DNA from 4 places in the Paenarthrobacter sp. OM7 genome. Region 3 is predicted to be linked to each of the others. Evidence: predicted binding sites of a transcription regulator. Region 3 holds the regulator's gene; each other region holds the start of a gene.
The links. Region 3 encodes Rex, which represses fermentation and respiration genes when NADH is low (regulators of the CRP and FNR family bind a similar motif). Its sites were predicted from a motif close to CTTGTGAANNNNTTCACAAG; they were not measured.
Positions count from the first base shown of each region.

Region 1: the regulator Rex is predicted to act here: its motif matches at 1,918-1,937, upstream of QEH68_RS03945 (queuosine precursor transporter).
Region 2: the regulator Rex is predicted to act here: its motif matches at 3,349-3,368, upstream of QEH68_RS12335 (glyceraldehyde-3-phosphate dehydrogenase).
Region 4: the regulator Rex is predicted to act here: its motif matches at 2,505-2,524, upstream of QEH68_RS02335 (ALF repeat-containing protein).

Region 1 covers NZ_CP123579.1:825,436-830,951, reverse strand. The annotation lists gene tgt (tRNA guanosine(34) transglycosylase Tgt) at 1-921, shown strand, start outside; gene QEH68_RS03945 (queuosine precursor transporter) at 1,003-1,713, opposite strand; gene QEH68_RS03940 (TetR family transcriptional regulator) at 1,991-2,653, shown strand; gene QEH68_RS03935 (TIGR01777 family oxidoreductase) at 2,653-3,564, shown strand; gene QEH68_RS03930 (hypothetical protein) at 3,642-4,115, shown strand; partial or broken gene QEH68_RS03925 (methyltransferase) at 4,187-4,570, opposite strand; gene QEH68_RS03920 (MFS transporter) at 4,878-5,516, shown strand, end outside.
Region 2 covers NZ_CP123579.1:2,672,055-2,677,570, forward strand. The annotation lists gene QEH68_RS12320 (acyltransferase domain-containing protein) at 1-455, shown strand, start outside; gene QEH68_RS12325 (HNH endonuclease family protein) at 440-1,240, opposite strand; gene QEH68_RS12330 (hypothetical protein) at 1,358-1,567, opposite strand; gene QEH68_RS12335 (glyceraldehyde-3-phosphate dehydrogenase) at 1,640-3,091, opposite strand; RNA gene rnpB (RNase P RNA component class A) at 3,391-3,783, opposite strand; gene QEH68_RS12345 (peroxide stress protein YaaA) at 3,842-4,606, shown strand; gene QEH68_RS12350 (C4-type zinc ribbon domain-containing protein) at 4,634-5,371, opposite strand; gene QEH68_RS12355 (Nif3-like dinuclear metal center hexameric protein) at 5,462-5,516, opposite strand, start outside.
Region 3 covers NZ_CP123579.1:3,594,855-3,600,370, forward strand. The annotation lists gene QEH68_RS16530 (histidine phosphatase family protein) at 1-152, opposite strand, end outside; gene QEH68_RS16535 (YceI family protein) at 360-911, shown strand; gene QEH68_RS16540 (hypothetical protein) at 1,092-1,805, shown strand; gene QEH68_RS16545 (hypothetical protein) at 2,067-2,783, shown strand; gene QEH68_RS16550 (redox-sensing transcriptional repressor Rex) at 2,833-3,528, opposite strand; gene QEH68_RS16555 (glutaredoxin family protein) at 3,613-3,867, opposite strand; gene QEH68_RS16560 (HAD-IB family hydrolase) at 4,194-5,042, shown strand; gene QEH68_RS16565 (DUF559 domain-containing protein) at 5,431-5,516, shown strand, end outside.
Region 4 covers NZ_CP123579.1:468,766-474,281, reverse strand. The annotation lists gene QEH68_RS02335 (ALF repeat-containing protein) at 163-2,265, opposite strand; gene QEH68_RS02330 (amino acid permease) at 2,583-4,019, shown strand; gene QEH68_RS02325 (SDR family oxidoreductase) at 4,101-4,964, opposite strand; gene QEH68_RS02320 (helix-turn-helix domain-containing protein) at 5,071-5,448, shown strand; gene QEH68_RS02315 (3-hydroxybutyrate dehydrogenase) at 5,472-5,516, opposite strand, start outside.

The sequences.
Region 1 (5,516 bases), 1.9 Mb from region 3:
GGAGGATTCCAGGTGATGAGCCTGGGTTCTGGGTTCAAGAAGGTCATCGACATGAAGAACGTCGATTCGTCCGGACCCGACGACGCCGTGGCACCGGGCAAGGAACGGCTGGCGCACATTGACGATGACGGCGTCTGGTTCAAATCGCACCTCAACGGGGACAGGCACCGCTTCTCCCCCGAGATTTCCATGCAGGTCCAGCACCAGATCGGCGCGGACATCATGTTCGCCTTCGACGAGCTCACCACGCTGCAGAACTCGCGGGCCTACCAGGAGGAGTCCCTGGAGCGGACCCGGCTGTGGGCGCTGCGGTGCTTGGAGGAGCACGCTTCCTTGACTTCTTCCCGCGTGGGCAAGCCCTATCAAGCCTTGTTCGGCGTGATCCAGGGTGCGCAGTATGAGGACCTTCGCCGCAAGGCGTGCCGGGATCTCGGTGCCATGCCCTTTGATGGGTACGGGATCGGCGGGGCGCTGGAGAAGGAAAACCTGGGCACGATTGTGCGCTGGTGCAACGAGGAATTGCCCGAGAACAAGCCCCGGCACCTTCTGGGCATCTCCGAGCCGGACGACATCTTCACTGCCATCGAGAACGGCGCCGACACCTTCGATTGCGTCTCCCCCACCCGCGTGGCCCGAAATTCGGCGTTCTACACACCGTTCGGCCGGTTCAACCTGTCCGGGGCCCGCTATAAAACCGATTTCGGGCCGTTGCAGGACGGCTGCGACTGCTACACGTGCGTGAACTACTCGCGGGCTTACATCCACCACCTGTTCAAGGCCAAGGAAATGCTCTCGGCAACGCTCATCTCCATCCACAACGAGCGCTTCGTGGTGAAGATGGTGGACGACGCCCGCTTGGCCATCGAATCCGGGGATTTCTTCGAGTTCAAGGCGGAGACCCTGGGCCGGTACTACTCGTAGGCGTCGAGATCGCCGGAAGCCTGCGTGGGCGTGCGGAAACTTCCGGCGAACTCACACGGTTCCGGCGAACTCGGCCCGAGCCTAGGCTGCCGTTACCCCGTAGCTTGGCTCGCGCTTCTTGATCCACCCGACAACCAGCACGGTGACGGGCACGAACAGGAACTCCACGGCCGTCTTGTAGACGAAGCCAACCAGGGCGTAGTTCAGAAACGAGCCAAAGTCCGTGATGCCGATGACCGATGCTGCGATGCTGCAGAAGATCAGGGTGTCCACGAATTCGCCCACCACGGACGAGCCCATCAGGCGTGCCCACAGGGACTTCTCGCCGGTGCGGGCCTTCATCTTCACCAGGATCCAGGAGTTGATGGTCTGTCCGGCAAGGAAGGCAAGGAGCGATCCAAGGACGATCAGCGGCACGGGTCCGAGGGCGCCTTCGAGGGCTGCTTGCTTGCCGATGCTGTACTCGTCATTGAAACCGGGCAGCACGATGATGATCCAGTAGCAGAGAGAGGCAAAGACCGAGAGGGCAAACGAGGTGATGATGGCCTTGCGCGCCACCTTGAAGCCGTACACCTCGCTCATCACATCACCCAGGATGTAGGCGATGGGGAACAGGAAGAACCCGCCGTCAGTCAGGATTGGCCCGAGCGCGACGCCCTTGGAAGCGCCGATGTTGGACAGGATCAGCACCACGGCCATGATGGCCAGCATGATGCCGAAATACGGGGAGCCTATTGAAGCAAAGCGTGGGGCGGGCTTGCTCAAGGTACTGGAGCCTGAGGGCGAGGGCATGGGTCATCCATTTCGTAGTGGTTCGCGCAGGCTCCTTCGTTCAGGGCGCCCCGCTGTATTAGCACTGTGGTTGGTGGGGCATGTGGCCCGGCACCGGTTCCATTCTCCCACTCCTCCACCCCAACGCTCACTCACATCCCTCGGGCTTGAACCCAACGCTCTCTCACATCCCTCGGGCTTGAACCCAACGCTCACTCACGTCCCCTTTTGAACGTGTTCAGAAATATGCCATACTCAGTCTTGAACACGTTCAAAATACGTCCCAGGGAGCGGCACCATGGCAGCAAAGAGTGAGCAGACCCGCCAATTAGTGGCCGACGTCGCGCTGAAAATGTTCCGCGAGGTTGGCTTTGAGAAGACCACCATGCGAGCCATTGCCCAGGAGGCCGGGGTCTCAGTCGGCAATGCCTACTACTATTTCGCATCCAAGGACGAGCTCGTCCAGGAGCTTTACGCTCAAGTGCAGGATGAACACGCCGTGGTTGCGGCGCAGGCCTTGGAAGGAGTCCAAGATCTCGCGGGCCGCCTGAAGGCAGTGCTGCACACCGGCATCGACGTCATGGCGCCGTACCACCAGTTTGGTTCCGACTTCATCGCGACGGCGATCCGGCCGTCGTCGCCCGTCAATCCGTTCGGCGAGGCGTCCACCGCCGCACGGGAGGCTTCGCTCGCGATCTTCCGGTCCGCCGTCGAGGGCTCCTCCCCCGCCGTTGCGAAGAAGCTGCGCGGCGATCTGCCCGAGCTGCTGTGGCTGGCGTACATGGGAGTCGCGCTGTTCTGGGTTTACGACACCTCCGAGAACCAGCGCCGCACACGCAAGCTGATCGACGGCGCCGCCCCGCTGGTGGCGCGCGGCTTGTCGCTGGCGAAGATTCCGGGCGTCAGCAAGGTGTTCGATGACGTTCTGGGACTCGTGCGCAACGTCAAGGAAGATTCGTGATGCGGCGGACAGTAGTCATCGCCGGCGCTACTGGCTTCATAGGCAGCTACTTTCAGCGGCGGTTCCTTCAAGAAGGCTGGCAGGTCCGGACCGTTGGGCGGGACGCTTCGGCTGACGCGCAATGGCACGACGACGGCGCCATCACCAAAGTGCTGGACGGTGCCGAACTGCTGGTGAACCTCGCCGGACGATCCGTGAATTGCCGTTATGACGAGCGGCACCGCCGGCAGATTCTGGACTCCCGGGTTCTCACCACGCGTGCCTTGGGCCGGGCTGTTGCTGCCTGCGCCGAACCGCCCAGGACGTGGATCAACTCCAGCACCGGAACCATTTACCGGCACGCCGAAGATCACCCGCAGTCCGAGGTCTCGGGTGAATTGGGCAGCGGGTTCTCCGTGGACGTGGCGCGTGCGTGGGAAGACGAGTTGGCGGCTGCCGTTGTCCCCGGCACCCGCAAAGTGCCGCTCCGCATCGCGATTGTCCTGGGGGCGGGCGGCGTCATGAGTCCCCTCCGGAACCTCGCCCGCCTCGGTTTGGGCGGGCACATGGGTCCGGGCACGCAGAAGTTCAGCTGGATCCATGTGGAGGACCTGTTCAGGACGGTGCTGTTCGTCCACGATCACGGAGAGCTGAGCGGACCGGTGAACGCGGCGACGCCCCACCCTGTGGACAACCGGGAGCTCATGGCCATGGTTCGGCGAAGCATGGGTGTCTCCTTTGGCATCCCGACACCCGCATGGCTGCTCGAGGCCGGCGCCGTCCTCATTCGGACACAGACCGAGCTGGTCCTCAAGAGCCGGTGGGTAGAACCCCGGAAGTTGCTCGACGCGGGGTTCGCGTTTGAGTATCCATCGCTGGCTGGCGCGCTTAACGAGATCGCCAACGCGCACCCCAAACCCTCTCTCACATAACCGCACCTTCAAGCGAACCGTCTCTCACATCCCCGCCCCTTCAGGCGAACCGTCTCTCACATCCCCCGGAGGTATTCATGAGTCAGGAACCCTGGTCAGACAAGGAGGAATTCGCGCTGGCGACGCGGAGCCCGTCGGGAGGCTGGCGATACGGGCCAAAGGACAGAGTGGTGCTCGGCGGCAAAGGACTGGCAGTTGGCACCGCAGTAGCGCATCTGACTTTCTGCGTTCTCGTCAGCATCCAAGCACCTGAGTGGTGGATCATCTTTTTCATTTACAGCTTGCTCCCCGCCTGGGCAGTTGGTGCTGCCGTGGGATCGCTCCTTGGGCTGGCGCTGCGTCGCATTCGGAGCCAGTGGGTTCACGTGGCCGCGTTCTTCTCCGTCGGACTACTCATGTGCGCACCGTTTGGCGGACTCTCGGCAACCGGTCCGTGGCTGCTCTCGTTATCCATCGCCCTCGCCGCCGGCGTCGGCCGTCTGGCTGTTTGGAAACTGGTGCGAATCAACCACGCGGGTGAGCCGACATACCGGGGAACCTCTCTTTCGTAGTCGGCGTAGGACTGGCCAAATTCCTGCCGGAGAGTGCGTTCCTCCCACAAAGCGCCCAGGTGTTCCACCACCATTCCTGCAGGCAGAGTCACCAGGGCCCAAGCAGAATCTCGGGAAATCGCCACCCCTGCGTGTATCAGCCACCACCCCAGGTACATCGGGTGGCGGCTCGCCGCATAGGGCCCGGTGGTCACCAGATCTTCGGGGTGGGCCAGCGCGAAGCTTCCTGCCGTTCTACGCCGTCGCTCCGAAACAGCCCAAGCGGTGATCCCCGCGCCAGCCAGAACCAACACAGCGCCGGCCGCTCTATGTCTTACGCTGCGCTCAGAGACGGAAACGGGATGCAGACGGTCGAGGACCACGTCCAGCACCAGACCGACAACTTGGCCCGGCGGCAGCGGAATGTTGGCTGCCGCCTGCTGCACGGCGCGGGGTGCGCGGCGAACTGCATCCATGCCACGAAGATAACTCCGGCCATCCAGGAAAGCCACAGCGCCAAGCTGCGACCGAAAACCTGAAGGTGAGCGGCCGCCGTCGAGCACTAACCGGCCGAAACCTAAGGAAGTGTTAGGAAATGCCCCGCCAGCTATGGCTGTGCCGTGCATCACCCATAGCTTGGAACATGTCCTCTTCACCCCGGAGGGCCTTTCTTAGTCGACGAAGAGCCATGCGCAAGGACGCCATGAGCACCAGCTTCATGGACAGAACGAACTCATGCAAGACACGGCTGCCGTATCAGGCGCCGTCCAGGAAGGTTCATTGATGAGCACCCAACAAGCTGCACCTCTGAGCGAAGCCGCCCAGACACGCAAAGCCGTGAGCAACATCCTCAAAGGCTCGGCAGGAAACCTCGTGGAGTGGTTCGACCTCTACGTTTATACGGTTTTCGCGGCGTATTTCCAGTCGCACTTCTTCAACTCCTCGGACGACCTGCAGGCAGGCCTTGAGGCGATGGCTGTCTTCTCGACGTCGTTCCTCATGCGTCCCATCGGCAGTTGGTTCTTCGGCCGCTATGCCGACCGGAAGGGCCGCAAGGCTGCCCTGACACTCAGTGTGACGCTGATGTCGGCCGGTTCCTTCGCCATCGCGATCCTGCCAACGCAAGACGTGATCGGCCTCTGGGCCCTGATCCTGCTGGTGTTCATCCGCGTCGTGCAGGGCTTCTCTGTCGGTGGCGAATACGGCACCAGCGCCACGTACATGTCCGAGGCAGCGACGGCCAAGCGCCGCGGTTTCTTCTCCAGCTTCCAGTACGTGACGCTTATTGGCGGGCAGATGCTTGCCCTCTTGGTGCTCGTGATCCTGCAGAACACCATGAGCAAAGAAGACCTGACCGCGTGGGGCTGGCGTATTCCGTTTGCCATAGGCGGTGTCGCTGCCCTGGTTGTTCTCTGGCTCCGC
Region 2 (5,516 bases), 920 kb from region 3:
TGGGCCGCCTGCAGTTCCATCTGGTCCGCAGCCCGGAGGAAACCGCTCAAGCCGGTACCCCCGCGGCTGACGGTCACTGGGTACTCGGCGTCCACATTCCAGAAGATGGCGGGCTGTCCCCCGCCTCGGTGGATGCCAGCTTGTCCGAGGCCCGCCTGTTCTTCCCCCGATACTTCCCTGATAAGCCAGCAGCCGTTGCCACGTGCGATTCGTGGATGCTGGACCCCTATCTTGCGGACCACCTGCCTGAGAGCAACATTGCCTCGTTTGCCCGGCGCTTCACGCTGGACCGTTGTTCTGAAGCCCCTACCGACGCCGTGTATTTCACCTTCCGGCAGCGCGGGCTCCAGGACCTGGACAAGCTTCCCCGGGAGACGTCACTTCAGCGGGTGGTCTTGGAGAGAATCGACGACGGCGGCACCTGGCAGTTGGGGCACGGTCACCTCGAGCTGTAGATGGTCTGTTGCTCCGGACAGGAGGAGAGTACGCCCTTCATGGCGTCCTTTTCCGCCTGTGTTACCCAGAGCTTGTACGCGGCCTTCACGGAAATTTGCCGGGCGACGTAGTGGCAGCGGAAGTTCTTGTTGGCCGGCAGCCACGTCGCAGCGTCACCCGCCCCTTTTTTGACGTTCGCAGGACCGTCGGCCGCAATCAGGTTCAAAGGATCGTTGGCGAAAGTCTGCCGCTGCTGAACGGTCAGGTGTTGTGCCCCTTTTTGCCATGCGTCCGCCAAGGCAACCACATGGTCGATTTGGACGGCCGCACTTGTTTCCTGCCCCCGCCTGAAAACCACCTGTGCCCCGGTGTAGGGTTCGTTGAAACTGCCACCGGCCACCTTGCAGGAAGATCCTTCTGTGAACTCGACAGCGGAAAGGTCACGCCGGAGGATGTCGTTCCTGGTGTCGCACCCGTTACGGTCGGCATCGGCCCAGGCCTGTCCGAAGGCCGCCCGGTCATAGTCTGATTTGGGGGCCCTGCCCTTGACCGGCAGCCGGTCCAAGGCATCGGCGGCCTTCTCGGCAGTCACCGGGGCGGCGCCGCGCACGGGTTTCATCCAGAGGGGGTTGTAAACGGGCGCTTCGCTGGGTCCTGCTACCCATGGATCTGCTGCGGAGAATTGGCCCGCGGTGAAAAACCAGGAAAGCGCCGCCACGATGGTTGCGGCAGCCAGGGCGAGAATCGTCCATGCTTGCCGGGATCTGCGGCGGGCGCGTTTGTAGGCAGACCAGGTGATACTCAAGGGACTCCGTCCAGTGGGGGCAGGCATGTCCTACGAGCGTAGGACAAGGCCCCGACAGAAAGAGCCGGTATCCACAGTGTGTAGGAGAAGTCACACCGTGGGGGCGGATCTCCGGGTTTATTGCTCGCGCAGCACGCGTTGGAGGTCCTCGGTTGCCAGCGCGAGGAGTGCCCGCAGTTGCTCCACCCGTTGGTCCGGGACGTCGCCGGAGGCGTTGGCCGCAACAGCCTGATCCAGGAGTTTTTGGGCTTGTTTGTGATTGGCTCGGGCTACGTCCAGTGCGTGTTCCAGTGCTGTTTCGTGCTCCAAAGTTGATTCATTTTCCATGAACCCATTTTGGTCAGGTTTCCCGGCTGATACCAGTGATTCAGCCGGGAAACCCGCGAATACTTACGGCTGCTAGGCGCCGGCCGTTTCCAGAACGGCGATGGGAGCAACGACGTCGCGGGCAGGGAACGACGGCGGGTTGACGCCGGCCATTTCCTCCATGACACGGACAACCTGGCATGAGTAACCGAACTCGTTGTCGTACCAAACGTAAAGTACGAGGTTCTTGTCATTGGAGATCGTTGCCAGGCCGTCGACGATGCCTGCACGGCGCGAGCCGACGAAGTCCGTTGAGACAACATCGGGAGAATCGATGTAGTCGATCTGCTTCCGAAGATCGGAGTGCAAGGACATTTCGCGGAGGAAATCGTTGACTTCGTCCCGGGTGGTGCCCTTTTCCAGGTTCAGGTTGAGGATGGCCATGGAAACATCCGGCGTGGGAACGCGGATGGCATTGCCGGTCAACTTGCCCTGAAGTTCCGGAAGAGCCTTGGCCACGGCCTTGGCGGCACCGGTTTCGGTGATGACCATGTTCAGCGCAGCGGAACGTCCGCGGCGATCGCCCTTGTGGAAGTTGTCAATAAGGTTCTGGTCGTTCGTGAACGAGTGCACTGTTTCCACGTGGCCGTGGATGATGCCGAACTTGTCATTGATGGCTTTGAGCACCGGTGTGATGGCGTTCGTGGTGCAGGAAGCAGCAGTGACGATCTTGTCATCGTCCGAGATGTCCTTGTGGTTGATGCCGTGGACGATGTTCTTGAGGTCGCCCTTGCCCGGAGCTGTGAGCAGGACGCGGGCAGCACCCTTGCTTTGCAGGTGCTGGGAGAGGCCCTCAGCATCGCGCCAGCGGCCCGTGTTGTCGACTACCAGGGCGTCCTTGATTCCGTAGGCTGTGTAGTCCACCGTGGCGGGGTTGTCCGAGTAGATGACCTGGACCTGCACGCCGTTGGCAGTGATGGTGTTGGCTTCCTCGTCAACGCGGATGGTGCCCTCGAAGGAACCGTGAACGGAGTCGCGGCGCAGCAGGCTCGCGCGCTTCACAAGATCATTCTCGGCGCCCTTGCGCACTACGATCGCACGGAGTCGAAGGCCGTGTCCGCCGCCGGCCTTTTCGATGAGGATGCGGGCCAGGAGACGGCCGATGCGGCCAAAGCCGTAAAGCACGACGTCGGTGCTGGTCCGGTCGTCAGCGCCGCGCTTGCCCACGATCTCGGCAAGTTCAGCGCGCAAGTACTCGTCCAGGGAGGCGCCATTGCCTTCTGCCCGGAACTTTTCGGTCAGGCGCGCGATGTCAATGGCTGCTGCGCCGAGTTCCAGCTCCGACAGGGCGTTCAGCAAGGGTGCGGTCTCTTCGAGCAGGAGCTCGTGGTTGCTCATCCGGCGGGCAAATCGGTGCGCCTTGAGGATGTTCATGGTGGACTTGTTGATCAGGCTGCGGCCATGGATGCTGGTGACCACGTTGTTTTCCCGGTACAGCCGGCCGATCACCGGAATCATGGCCTCGGCGAGAGCCTCCCGGCCCATCCACTTATCAAGACAAGAATCTGACGTCTGGCTCACAGAACTACCTTCCTTGGGTCAACCACATACGTCCTCGTATGCAGATGGCAGCGGCCGCCCGGAGTAGTCCTGCGGCACATGCGCCGGCGGGCTTCGGTCCACCCACAGCGCCTTGAACGAGAGCAAAGAAAATCCGCCGGCTGCGAACGCAGTCCCGGCGGCAGAACATCTACGTTCAGTAACCATTCTAGGGCGGAAGGAGGGGGCGTAGGCCGCCCGGGGGCGTGAAATCACTCACACGGCGCGTTTACGCGAGTCATAAATGGATGGGTCGACCGATACGCCGGGTTCTGTCATCCCCTACCGTTACCGGAAAGGGAGTGGCGGCCATCCATCTACGAACGCCGTTGCCGACGCCCTCCAGCAGCCTACCCGGACACTCGGGCGAGCAGCCCTCAAACGTGTCCTGTCTGGCCTTGCTCCGGGTGGGGTTTACCTAGCCTCCCCGGTCACCCAGGGAGCTGGTGGTCTCTTACACCACCGTTTCACCCTTACCTGCTGCTCCGCGATGAAAAACATCACGCAGCGCAGGCGGTCTGTTCTCTGTGGCACTGGCCTGCGGGTTACCCCGAGTGGGCGTTACCCACCACCCTGCTCTACGGAGCCCGGACGTTCCTCGAGCCACTTTCGTGACGCGCGACCGCCTGGTCGACCCATCCGCCGTCCAGTCTACCGGCGTTGGGACCGGCCAAAGTCCGGCGGTAATATCGACGGGTGCTGATTCTGCTGCCGCCTTCCGAAGGCAAGACCCCTGCCCCCAAAGGTCCCGTCATCGAGTGGGAGTCGCTGAGCTTTCCGGAGCTGAATCCTTACCGGGCAAAAGTGCTCGAGGCTTTGGGCACAGTGAGCGCACACGAGGACGCACTTTCCCTCCTGGGCGTCGGCGCCTCGTTGCGGGACGACGTCGAACGTAATACCCGGCTCCGTACCGAACCGGCAGCCCCTGCGCACCAGGTGTATTCGGGCGTGCTTTACGACGCCCTGGGCTATAACAGCATGACGCCAACCCAGCGCAGTAAGGCCACTGAATCCATTCTGGTGGTGTCCGCCCTCTGGGGCGCCATCGGCTTTGGCGACCATGTGCCTGCCTACCGGCTGTCCATGGGAACGGCACTGCCCGACGTCGGACGCCTCGCCTCGTTCTGGAAGCCGCAGCTTAACGCCGCCCTCGCCTCACGTGCCGACGGCGAACTCATGGTGGATTGCCGCTCCAGCACCTATGCCGCTGCTTGGGCTCCCCCAGCCGCGCAGACGGTCAACGTCAACGTCTTCAATGAAGCCAACGGCAAGCGCACAGTCGTGAGCCACTTCGCCAAGCACACCCGCGGAGAGTTGGCGCGGCACTTGATCACCCGGCGTGGCAAGGCGCCGGCAACCCCGGATCAGCTCCTGAAGGCTGCCGGCGAAGTCTGGACGGCAGAACTCGTTGAGGGCACTGCCCGCAAGCCCCACGCGCTCAACATCATCCTGTCCAGCTGAGTTTCGGGCCGGCCAGCTGAGGGCTTGTCAGTTCCAGTCTGCCGAACGGACCAGGATAACGCCTGAGTCCGGGCAGAACACGATGTCATCTTCCGCGGCGGCTTTGACTTCGGCGAGGTCTCCCGGGCTGAGCATCATGCCGGATCCCTCGGATTTGCCGTGGAACAGCCGGGCAGCGCCCACTCCCCTCTTGGCAATGGTCTTCTCGTATACGGCCAGGAGGCCGGCATCCAAAGCCTCCGCAAAAGCCGCGCGCTGGCCCCGCACCACCGTCTCTTCAGCAGCGATCTCTGCGATCGCCTCATCGAGTTCTGCCCGGATGCTGCCGAAGGATCCCTGGATGTCATCGACGATCACCTGCTGGGCAGCCTGGCGTTCGCGCAACGTATCCAAGCGTTCCAGGATCTCGAGCTCGACGTCTTCAAGGTCAGAGCGGCGCTTGTTCAGTGAGGCAATGTCGCTTTGGAGCGCCACCAGATCCTTGGACAGGCCGGTGCCGCTGTTGAGCCGGGTCTCGTCACGCTCAATGCGGGTGGCCACCTGCTCCACGTCGGCTTCCGCCCGGCGAAGTTCGGCCTCGGCGTCATGGACGGCAACTTTGGCTGCCCCCAGTTCGCCGTTGGCCACGTTCAGCGCATCCGTGAGGTCCGTGATCCGGGGATCCGTCTCCAGTACTTTCCGACGGCCGGCCAGCGACTTCAGCTTGGCATCCAGTCCCTGCAGTTCAAGCAATTTCAGTTGTTCTGCCGGTGCTGCTTTCGCCACGCTTACCTCCGCTTATCGATGCCGGGCCTGGAGATCAGTTCCGGCCGGACCGGCCCCATCCTGTTGAGACCGTCCGTATCCTTCTAGACTCTAGTCCCCGCCGGGAGTGAGTATGAAGTCCCAGGGATCGCTGTTGGTGCTGCTG
Region 3 (5,516 bases):
TGGCCGACACGTGCCACAAAGTGGTCGGCCAGCATACGGGCCATCTCCCGGCCACGCTCGGAGAGGTGGAATTCCGGCAGGCGACCATACAGGACGCCGTCGGGATTATGGACCTCGCCATGGCGAAGCAGGTGGACAGTTGCTTGGGGCATGTTTACCAGTTTCTCAAAGAAGCGGGGCGATCCGAAATCTTCTACCGCTAGTAGAACTCAAAGTTTTTCCGAAATGTTCCCCGGAGTTGGAATAAAAGATGCATATGCATGTTTATACTGGACACGAAGCTCGGTTGACGCTTCAAGCAATGAGCTCGACCCGGCAAGCACGCAGTACCAACCAATCGATATAGGAGCAACACCATGATGACTCTCCCCGCTTCCGTCACCACCGGCACCTGGACCCTCGACGCTTCCCACAGCGAGATCGGCTTCACTGTCCGCCACGCAGGCATCAGCAAGGTACGCGGCCAGTTCAAGGACGCTTCAGCCACACTCGAAGTTGGCGAAACCCTGGCCGACTCCAAGGTCACCGCCACCATCCAGACCGCCAGCTTCGACTCCGGCGACGTCAACCGCGATGGCCACGTCAAGGGCGAAGACTTCTTCGACGTGGAGAAGTTCCCGGAGATCACGTTCGTGTCCCGCCACGTCCAGGCCAACGGCAACAGCTTCGACCTCGTGGGCGATCTCACAATCAAGGGCGTGACCAAGGAAGTATCCATCGAAACAGAATTCAACGGTGTCGCAGTGGATCCCTTCGGCAACACCCGCGCCGGCGTTTCCGGCGAAACCACCATCAGCCGCAAGGACTTCGGCCTCACCTGGAATGCCGTTCTCGAAGCCGGTGGCGTGTTGGTCAGCGACAAGGTTGTCATCAACCTGGAACTCGCTTTCATCGCACCGGCCGCCGCATAGGCCCTCTCTCCAGACGCGGATTCACCCCAACGGCGCCACCCACAGTCCCCGGCTGTGTGGGGGCGCCGTTTCGCATATCCGGAAGTCACCCCGCAATTGTTCGGCAAACAGCCTGTATTTACCTGCGAGTTGGCTCCGAAGTTCCTATGCAACCTTCAACCTGCGGTCTACAGTGATGCCATGAGTACCCCAGACGAAGCACCACAGCCACAGCAGCCCGGCTCCCAGCCTCCGCAGCCCGGCAATGTTCCTCCTGCGGGTTACCAGCCTCCGCAGGGCTACCAGCCACCCCAGGGTTACCAGCCGCCGTCGCAACCGGGACAATATTCACAGCCCGGCCCCACGCAGCCTGGCCCACCGCAGCCTGGCCCTGGACAGCCAGCCCCGGGGCAGCCTGGTTTCCACTTCGAGATGCCCACTGACGGGCCCCGCAACTTCAACGACGTCATGCCCCAGGGCGGATTCTCGGGAATGTTCAAGACCCAGGGCCTCCCCACCGAGCTGAAGGTTTCATACTTCATCTGGGTGATCTCCGGACTCCTTGGCCTGCTGTTCGGGCTGATCGGATTCTTCGCGATCATTGCCCTCTTCGCTTTCGCCCCTGGCGTTGCAGCCATCCTGCTGATCATCCTCATCCTCACCCTGGCGGTGGCAGCGGCACAGGTAGTCCTTGCGATGAAGATGAAGGAAGGCAAAGAGTGGGCCCGCCTCGCCCTCACCATCGTGGCCGGCATCTCCTTGCTCCTCACCATTTTCAGTGCGGCCAGTGCCGGCGGCTCCAGCACGGGCCTTGGCAGCAACTGGTTCGGCTTCCTCGTCAGCGCCGTAGCCGTAGTCCTGATGTGGCTTCCGAATTCCCAACTTTGGTTCAAGGCAGTCAAGGGCCACGCTTAGCGCTGACGCAACTGCCGTCGTCGTGCCTTATCGGCGCCAATACAGGCTGAAGGCCGCGGTAAATCCTGTCGGATTGCCGCGGCTTTCATCATGAAGGCGTAAGCCAACATGATGATTTTTGCCGTGAGCCGGAAATACCTGCGTGGGATCACCTGCAGGGTCAGACCCGGGAGGTACGGTGGAAGCAGAACCACGCTGGGGGCAGGGTCATTTTGCTGATCCCGGCGGCCGCACCAGCAGTCGAACAAGCAAAGGAATGCCATGAGCAACCCTCCCTACCCGCCGTCAAACCCGGGCGATGCCAACCAGCCCGAGCAGCCGGGCACCCAGCCAGCCGCTCCGCAGTACGGCCAGCAAAGCCCAGCCGCGCCGCAGTACGGCCAGCAAAGCCCCGCCGCGCCGCAGTACGGCCAGCAGTCATCCCCGTACGGCCAGGCTCCCGGCGCTCCGCAGTACGGACAGGACACCAACTGGCCCAGCCAGCAGCCCGGTCCCACCGCTGTGCCGCCCATGGTTAACTACGCCTTCTGGATGATCGTTGCCGCCGGCATTCTTTCCGCTATCAGCTCGCTTCTGTTGGCCACCACTGGTGCTGATGCCTTCATCAGCGCCATGAACCAGCAGGCAAGCCAGCAGGGTACGGACCTCCCCGAAGGGTCCATGGAAGGCATGCGCGGTGTGATCGGCGTCAGCGCCGTCGTAGGCGCTGTTCTGGCCCTCGGTCTCTACGCCTTGGTCGCTTTCCCCGTCCGCAAGGGCAAGAACTGGGCACGGATCCTGGGCACCGTCTTCGCCGCCATCTCCGTCCTGGGCCTCACCGGCCTGTTCCAGTTCGGTGCCACCTACGGCATCCTGCAGCTCATCGTGATCCTGCTGGGAGTCGCGGCGATCGTCATGCTGTACCTGCCGGCGTCGGCCCCGTACTTCCGCAAGGCGCAGCCCTTCGGCAACCCGTACCAGAACCCGTACGGCCGCTAAACACCCAGAGTTCAAGACGCTTCAAACGCGGGCGCGGACCCGGCGAAGGCTAAACAGCCTGGCCCGGTGTCTGCGCCCGTTGTGCGTGGTACGCCAAAATCTGGAGTTCCGTGGCCATGTCCACCTTGCGGAGGTTCACGTGCGGAGGAACCTGCAACAGCACCGGCGCGAAGCTGAGGATGCTCCGGATCCCGGCGGCAATCACGCGGTCGCATACAGCCTGCGCTACGGTGGCGGGCAGGGCCAGCACCACCATGTTGGTGTGGGTCCGTTCAAGGACCCGCTCAAGCTCCGCGGAGTCGCTGACGCGAAGCCACCCTACTTCGTTGCCGATCACCATGGGGTCGGCGTCGAAGATGGCTACAACGTCGAAGCCGCGGGACTCAAACCCGCCATACCGGGCCAGGGCCTTGCCGAGGTTACCGGCGCCCACAATGGCAACTTTCCAGTCATGGGTCAGACCCAGGGCGGCGGCAATGTGGCGGCTCAAGTACTGGACTTCATAGCCGACACCGCGCGTCCCATACGAGCCCACATAGGAAAGATCCTTGCGCAGGGTGGACGAGCTGACACCTGAGGCTTCCGCCAATGCTTCGGACGAAACCCGCTCCACGCCTTCGGCCAACAGGGAGTTGAGCGCGCGCAAATAGAGCGTCATCCGGGCCACGGCCGCGGGCGGGATCTGCTTTGTGGCAGGTTCGTTGTCCCCGGTTGCAGCCTCCGGGGACGGTTCCAGCGCAGTCACGGTATTCTCCATTGCGTCGCTTTGTTGTTCCACTCTATGACCCCCGGGCGGACTCAACAAAAGCCATTACCAACGGGTAACCCCTCAGCCCTCCAGGACCTTCTTCAGGGTGCGGGTGAGACGTTCCTCGTCAATCTTCCAAAAATCGCGCTGGACGCCGTCCACCAGCACCACGGGAATCTCTTCCGCGAAGCGCTCCTGCAGTTGGGGGTCGTCGTCGATCAGCTGCTCCTTCCACTGCACGCCAAGACTTTTAGTGACACGCTCGACGGCGGCACGCGCCGCGGTGCACAGGTGGCAGTCAGCTTTGGTGAGGAGAACGACGTCGGGAATAGCCATATCTCAAAGGTACCGGCCAACCCTCTCTCACATCCCACGCCCTTCCGGCCAACCCTCTCTCACATCCCACGCCCTTCCGGCCAACCCTCTCTCACGTCCCGAGCCCTACCGGCCAACCCTCTCTCACATCCCGAGCCCTACCGGCCAACCCTCTCTCACATCCCGCGCCCTACCGGCCAACCCTCTCTCACATCCCGCGCCCTACCGGCCAACCCTCTCTCACATCCCGAGCCCTTCCGGCCAACCCTCTCTCACATCCCGAGCCCTTCTGTGACGCCACCGTGCGCCCTCGAACGCGGACCGCGGCGATTGACTAGACTCAAGGCATGCCCGAGGAGAAGAACGCCGCCGTGGTCGCAGATGCCTTGGTGCAGAAGCCCATAGTGCAGAAGGACAACGTGCAGAAGCGCACGGGCGAGGCCGCCTTCTTCGACGTCGACAACACCTTGATGAAGGGCGCCAGCCTCTTCCATGTGGCCCGCAAGATGTACGAACGCAAGGCCTTCACATTGTCGCAAGCGGCCGGATTCGCCTGGAAGCAGTTCAAATTCGTCATGCGCGGCGAGAACATGGAAGACGTCCACTCGGTCCGCGACTCCGCGCTTACCCTTGCTGCCGGCATCACTGTGGATGACATCAAGGCCCTGGGTGAAGAGGTCTACGACGAAATGATCGAGTCGCGGATCTGGCCGGGGACCAAGGCCCTCGCGGAACAGCATCTCAGGGTTGGACGCAAGGTCTGGCTCGTCACGGCTACACCCATAGAGGTGGCCACGGTCATTTCCACCAGGCTCGGACTGACCGGCGCCCTTGGCACCGTGGGTGAAGTGGAAGGTGGCATGTACACAGGGAAACTTGTGGGCGACATCCTGCACGGACCGGCGAAGGCAGTCGCAGTTCAGCTCGTCGCCGATCGTGAGGGCCTGGATCTGGATCATTGCTGGGCGTACAGCGATTCCGCCAACGACATACCTTTGCTCACCATGGTGGGTCATCCCGTGGTGATCAACCCGGACGCCAGGTTGCGCCGGCACGCCCGCGAGAACAACTGGCCGGTGTACGACTTCCGTTCCGGTCGCCGCGCAGCAACGCTTGGGCTCAAGGCCGCCACGGTTGGCGGAGCGGTCTACGGCCTGTGGCGGGGTTTCTCAAGGTTCCGCGGCCCCCGCATCTGACCCTCTCTCACATCCCTCGGGCTTGACCCGAACCCTCTCTCACACCCCTCGGGCTTGAACCGAACCCTCTCTCACATCCCTCGATGGCCTCAACGAGCCTGTGGATAACTTACGATGACTCAAGCGTTTCTGGGCGAGAATGCCAGATATGCAGAACGCCAGGCCCCTTCCGCCCCGACTGACCAACGCACCATTCACCATTGACGAGGCCGAGGCCGCAGGCCTGAAGCAATCGCACCTGTGGAATCGTGTAGGAATAGATGGGGTGAGCCGGGGCCTTTACCGTCCATCGGATTGGGATTTTGAGCTATCGGCGGCTGCAAGGTCACTGTCAGCCGCAAGTCCAGGGGCCTGGATATCCCATGTAACGGCTGCGAGGCTTCATGGCGTGTGCCTTCCACCGTGGCTGTCTGATTCCAATGAATTGCATCTCAGCAAGCCGAGGCATCTCCCGTCCGTCCGCCGCAAAGGCGT
Region 4 (5,516 bases), 1.6 Mb from region 3:
CAGGGTTCGGGACCAGCGGAACATGCGACTGTCCGGTATCCCGTACTCAAGCGTGCACCCTGGGGGGCTACGCAGCCAACCCGTCAGGCTTGCCCGGTGTCTGGAGTACCAGACAGTTCCTGCTTGCCCCAGCCATTGGCCGGGGCTGGGGCAGGACCCGGGCTACGGCTTGGGGGCCGGGGCAGTTGCCGTCGCCGGCACTGGACCTTTCCTGCGGAGCAGGAAGGTGATGGCACCGGCAGCAGCGAGGACCAGCGCCGCAATCAGGCCGATCGTCCAACCGCCCAGCCCGGCAGATGAAGCTGCCAAGGGAGCCGCCGCCTCTTGCGACAACGACTCCTCCGACGCCGACTCGCTGGGCCACGTCGCAGCCGGCGGAACATCGACATCTGTGATGTCCGGACGTTCAGCATCAACAGGCTCGCCGTCCGGCGCCTCGCCTGTGACGGGAAGCGCGACGGCGGGAACTGGCGCCTGCGGCCATGGCACCACGGTGGGAGCTGCTCCGAACAGTTCGGAAGAATCAGCCCTTGGTACTTTCAACGGAAGCTTCCCGCGCGCCTGCTCTGCCGCCGCAGCGGTCCTTGCTGCTTCTGCCGCACGGGCTGCTTCGGCGGCTTTCGCTGCCTCTGCTTGGCGAGCCGCTTCGGCGGCCTTATCAGCGGCGGCCGCTGTACCGGCGTCGAGCGCTGCCCTATCCGCCAACCCGGCGAGTTCGGCAATCATGGCGTCGATCGAGGCAACGTGGGCGGCGGTGGCTTCGTCGCGCTTGGCAGCAGCAAACTGCCCGGCGGCGGCGAACGCCCGAAGGTCAGCCCGGCTGCCCTCCAGCGCCACAGTGGCAGCCGCCCGCCGCTCCGCCCCCTTGTCCAGGGTGGCGTAGGCAAGGATGCGGTTGTCCAGGTCTTGCGCAGCAGCGAAACCATACTCAAGGAAATAGCGGACATCTGCGTGGTTGGCAGAGCCCAAGGCAATATCCGCGGCTTTGTTGACGTGACTGCCGCCCTGGGCCAGTAGTTGATAGACCCGCTGACGGTCCGCGCCGAACGCAGACACACCGCTTGAGTCCAACCTGACAGCCTCACCGTAGCCCGTGGTGACGAAGTCCTTGATGGCCGAATCCCCGCCCAACAAGGCAGTCGCGGCGGACTTCTTCACTTCAGGCGTGCCGACCAGTGCGAGATCCAGGGTGACCTGCCGGGCCTCCTTGATCAGTGCGTCAAGGTTGGCACCGGGAGCGGTGAGGGTCACCAGAAGTCCGGGCAATTCCTTGGCGGCTTTTGCAAAGGCTTCCTTGAACGGCTTCTCGGAAGCCACGCTTGCGCTGTCCAGGACATTTCGCGGAACAGCCTGGGCACTGAGGAGATCACGATCAACACTCAGACGTGTCGTGTCTGCTTTCCGTGCAGCCGCAGCGGCGCTCCTGGCCTGTTCGACGGCGGTCTTCGCTCGGTCAGCTACTGCTGCGGCCCCGACGGGGTTGGCCTTGATGTCGTCCTTGACCTGCTGGAGCAGCGCAGTCACGGCGGCCGCCTCAGCGTGATGGTCGCCTGCAACGAACTGCCCATAGCGCAGGAAATCAGCCACGATCTCAGAGTCGTCGGTTTCCAGCGCTGCCTTGGCAGCAACAGAAACGGCAGGATTCCCGGAAGCAATGAGGCCATATGCCGATTGGCGGTCTGCCATCTTTGCCTTGTCCCTCCACCCGGTCAGGACGAACTGCTCCACGGCTTTTTCGCCTTCGTCGAGGCTTTTGGACGCCTCCCGTTGAACGTGGACGTTGCCGTAGTGAAGGAAGTAGGTGGCCACGGTCCGGAGTTCACCCCGCCATGTTCCGGCCCAGCCTTCTACGAGGAAGGCATCGATCTTGCCCGGATCACCGGTAGCAAGGATCTTCTGAGCGACGGAGCGAACATGCCCGCTCCCCCGCTCCGTCAGCTCGGTGACCAACTGCTTGCGGTCCGCTGCCAGCGGGGCGTCCTGTCCGCCGTCGACGAATGCCTGGACCGCACCTGCGCCGCCCACCAGGGCCGACGCCGCTGCTGCCCGGGCGGCCGGGCCACCCGTCCTCCACAGCTCAAGGACGCCCGCCGTGTCAGTGGCCCGCTGGACATACGGCAAAGGAGCCTGCGATGCGCTGGGAACCTCAAAATCGGGAATGTCGTACGCCTGCGCTGGGGATGCAAAGAGCAAAGACGCGCCAGTCACAGCGGCAACAACGGCAGCGGCCCAACGGCGTCGAGTGTGACGAAGTACAGAAATCAAGAGTCCCCCATAAGGATGCGGTGGCAGCGCTGAATTCAAGGGGGCGAGGCTGAAAGCGAGGGATGCCTGACCGTATTGATGAGCTGTCCGCGGTCATCATATCCGAACGGAGACTATGACTTTGACCACCCTCCCAAAACCGCCCCGTCAGTTAAAACCGCCCCGTCAGTTAAAGCAGCCCCGTCCGTTACAGCGGCCCTGTCCGCCAAAGCAGTGTCTGCGATCAAAGACACCAAACCCCCGTGAGTCCGATCACAAGAGGCCCAAAAGTGATCTGCTGGATAGCGATCCCCTCCCAAAGACGAGAAGGTTTTACTATGCAACAAACCAAGCTGGCCGCGGAGAACTCTGTCCTCCAGGCCGCGGGTACGGCGCTCAGCCGAGGCCTGAACGTCCGCCATATCCGCTTCATGGCCCTCGGATCCGCAATCGGCACGGGCCTCTTCTACGGCTCTGCTTCTGCGATTCAGAAAGCCGGTCCGGCCGTCCTGCTGGCCTACATCATTGGCGGCGCGGCCGTGTTCATGGTGATGCGCGCCCTCGGCGAAATGGCCGTCCGACACCCCGTGTCCGGGTCCTTCGGCCAGTACGCGTCGAAGTATCTGGGACCGTTCGCGGGATTCGTGACCGGGTGGACGTACGTGTTCGAGATGGCGATTGTGGCCATCGCCGACGTCACTGCCTTCAGTATCTATATGGGGTTCTGGTTCCCCCAGGTGGACAGATGGATCTGGGTGCTCGCGATCATTCTGTTCCTTGGCGCCATGAACCTGCTCAGCGTGAAGGTGTTCGGCGAACTTGAGTTCTGGTTCTCGCTCATCAAGGTGGTGGCGATCATCGCCATGATCGTGGGCGGTGCAGCGATTGTGGTGTTCGGCTTCCAAACGGGCGACGGCGGCGGCGTGGCACCGGGACTGGGGAACCTTGTGAACCACGGTGGTTTCTTCCCGAACGGCTTCGAGGGGCTCCTGGCCGCGTTCGCCGTGGTGATGTTTGCCTTTGGCGGGATCGAAACCATCGGCATTACCGCGGGCGAAGCCACCAACCCCAAGAAAGTCATCCCGCAGGCCGTTAATACCGTGCCGGTCCGCGTGCTGCTCTTCTACGTGCTGACGTTGGGTGTGCTGATGAGTATCTTCCCGTGGAACGAGATCGGCAGCAGCGGCAGCCCGTTCGTGCAGATCTTCGACGGCCTGGGCATCCCGGCCGCACCGCACATCCTCAACGCCGTAGTCATTACCGCCGCGCTCTCCGCTATCAACAGCGACATCTTCGGAGCCGGCCGCATCCTGTTCGGCCTCGCTCAACAGGGTCACGCACCGAAGAGCTTCAGTAAGATCTCGCGGCACGGCGTTCCGTGGATGACAGTGGTGATGATGGGCTGCATCCTGCTGGTTGGCGTGGTGCTGAACGCCGTGATTCCCGAGGACGTCTTTGTGCTCATCGCATCGATCGCCACCTTTGCCACTGTGTGGGTCTGGGTGATGATCCTGGCGTCACACGTGGCCATGAAGCGGGAAATCAAGCGCAAGGGGCTGCCGGCGTCGGAATTCGGTTCTCCGCTGTGGCCTGCTGCGTCCATCCTGACCATGGCCTTCATGGCGATGGTCATCATCATCCTCGGCGTTTTCGAGGACACCCGGGTAGCCCTGTATGTCGGCGGTACCTGGTTGGTCCTGCTGTTCGTGGCCTACAAACTCTGGGTCCGCGGTGGCGGCCTGCGCCGGGCAGAACTGGTGGACGAAACCGCCTGATTCACTGCGCCGAAACGACAGCTAATGCCAATGTTCACGCGGAACATTGGCATTAACTGTCGCCCCGCGAGGGGGTCAAGCTCAGATGGCAGCAGCTGCGGAGCGCACGGCCTCGGACAAGGCAGTTGCCGGGCGCCCGATCAGTTTCCGGAGATCACCGGTGGTCACCAAAAGATCGCCACGGCCAATGCCCAGATCGGTATCCGCCAGGATCTGCGCGAAGCCTTCGGGTACCCCTGCGCCCGTCAGGAGATCGGCGTACTGGTCTGCCGGGAGGTCCCGGTATTCGATTGATTTGCCTGATGCAGCGCTGATTTCGGCGGCCAACTCGTCCAAGGTAAAGGCCTCGTCCCCGCCCAATTCGTAGATCTTCCCGGCTTGGTGCTCCGCGACCAGGACAGCGGCTGCGGCCTGCGCATAGTCTGCGCGGGAAGCACCGCTGACCTTGCCGTTTCCGGCGCTGCCGGCAAGCGCTCCCTGGGCAAGCGTTCCCGGCAACTGGTCGGTGTAGTTCTCGATGTACCAGCTGTTGCGAAGGAGGGCGAAGGGGACGCCTGATTCCTTCAGGATGGATTCCGTGGCCTGGTGCTCTGCGGCCAGCTTCATGCGGGTGGTGTCTGCGTTGGCAATGCTGGTGTAGGCCAGAAGTTCCACGCCCTCGGCCTTTGCTGCCTCGATGACCGTGCGGTGCTGCTCTACCCGCTGGCCGACGGCGCTTCCCGAAATAAGAAGGACCTTGGTGGCTCCCTTAAGCGCTTGGGCCACCGAAGCGGGGTCGTCGTAGTCCATTGCAGCCGCGCGAACGCCGCGGGCAACAAAGCCGGACAGCTTTTCGATGGAGCGCCCTGTGGCAACAATGCTGTCAGCGGGGACATTGCGCTCAAGGAGGGCCTCTATGACGTGGCGGCCCAGCTGGCCTGTTGCTCCGGTAATGACGATGCTCATGACTGGTTCCTTTCAAGGAAGTTAATGGGTCGGTCATCGATCACAACCACCCCTCCCGCAGATAACTTCCCGAAAGAGAGTACGCACTTTAAGGTAAGGTACTGACATGAAAGTAAGTACCCTCTTGACTCCCCTCCCGGCCGGCGTCGCGGACGGTGTCTTCCCTGCCGGCTGCCCCAGCCGAACGGTGCTGGACCACATCACCAGCAAATGGGGAGTGCTGGTCCTGCTTTCGCTGTCCGAGGGAGATCAGCGATGGAGCGAACTGCGCCGACGCGCTGAAGGCATCAGCGAAAAAATGCTGGCCCAAACCCTGAAAACGCTCGAACGGGACGGACTTGTACGCCGCGATGCACAACCCGTCATCCCGCCGCGCGTGGATTACAGCCTGACTGAACGCGGCCGCGAGCTCACGGCACTGCTTATCCCCCTGGTGACCTGGGCATACGACAATGCCGAGGAAATCATCGGCGGCCAAAGTTAACCCGGCTGACCAGCGGACGCGGCCTACCGGGCCGACCAGCCGCCGTCCATGGTGTAGCTCGCCCCGGT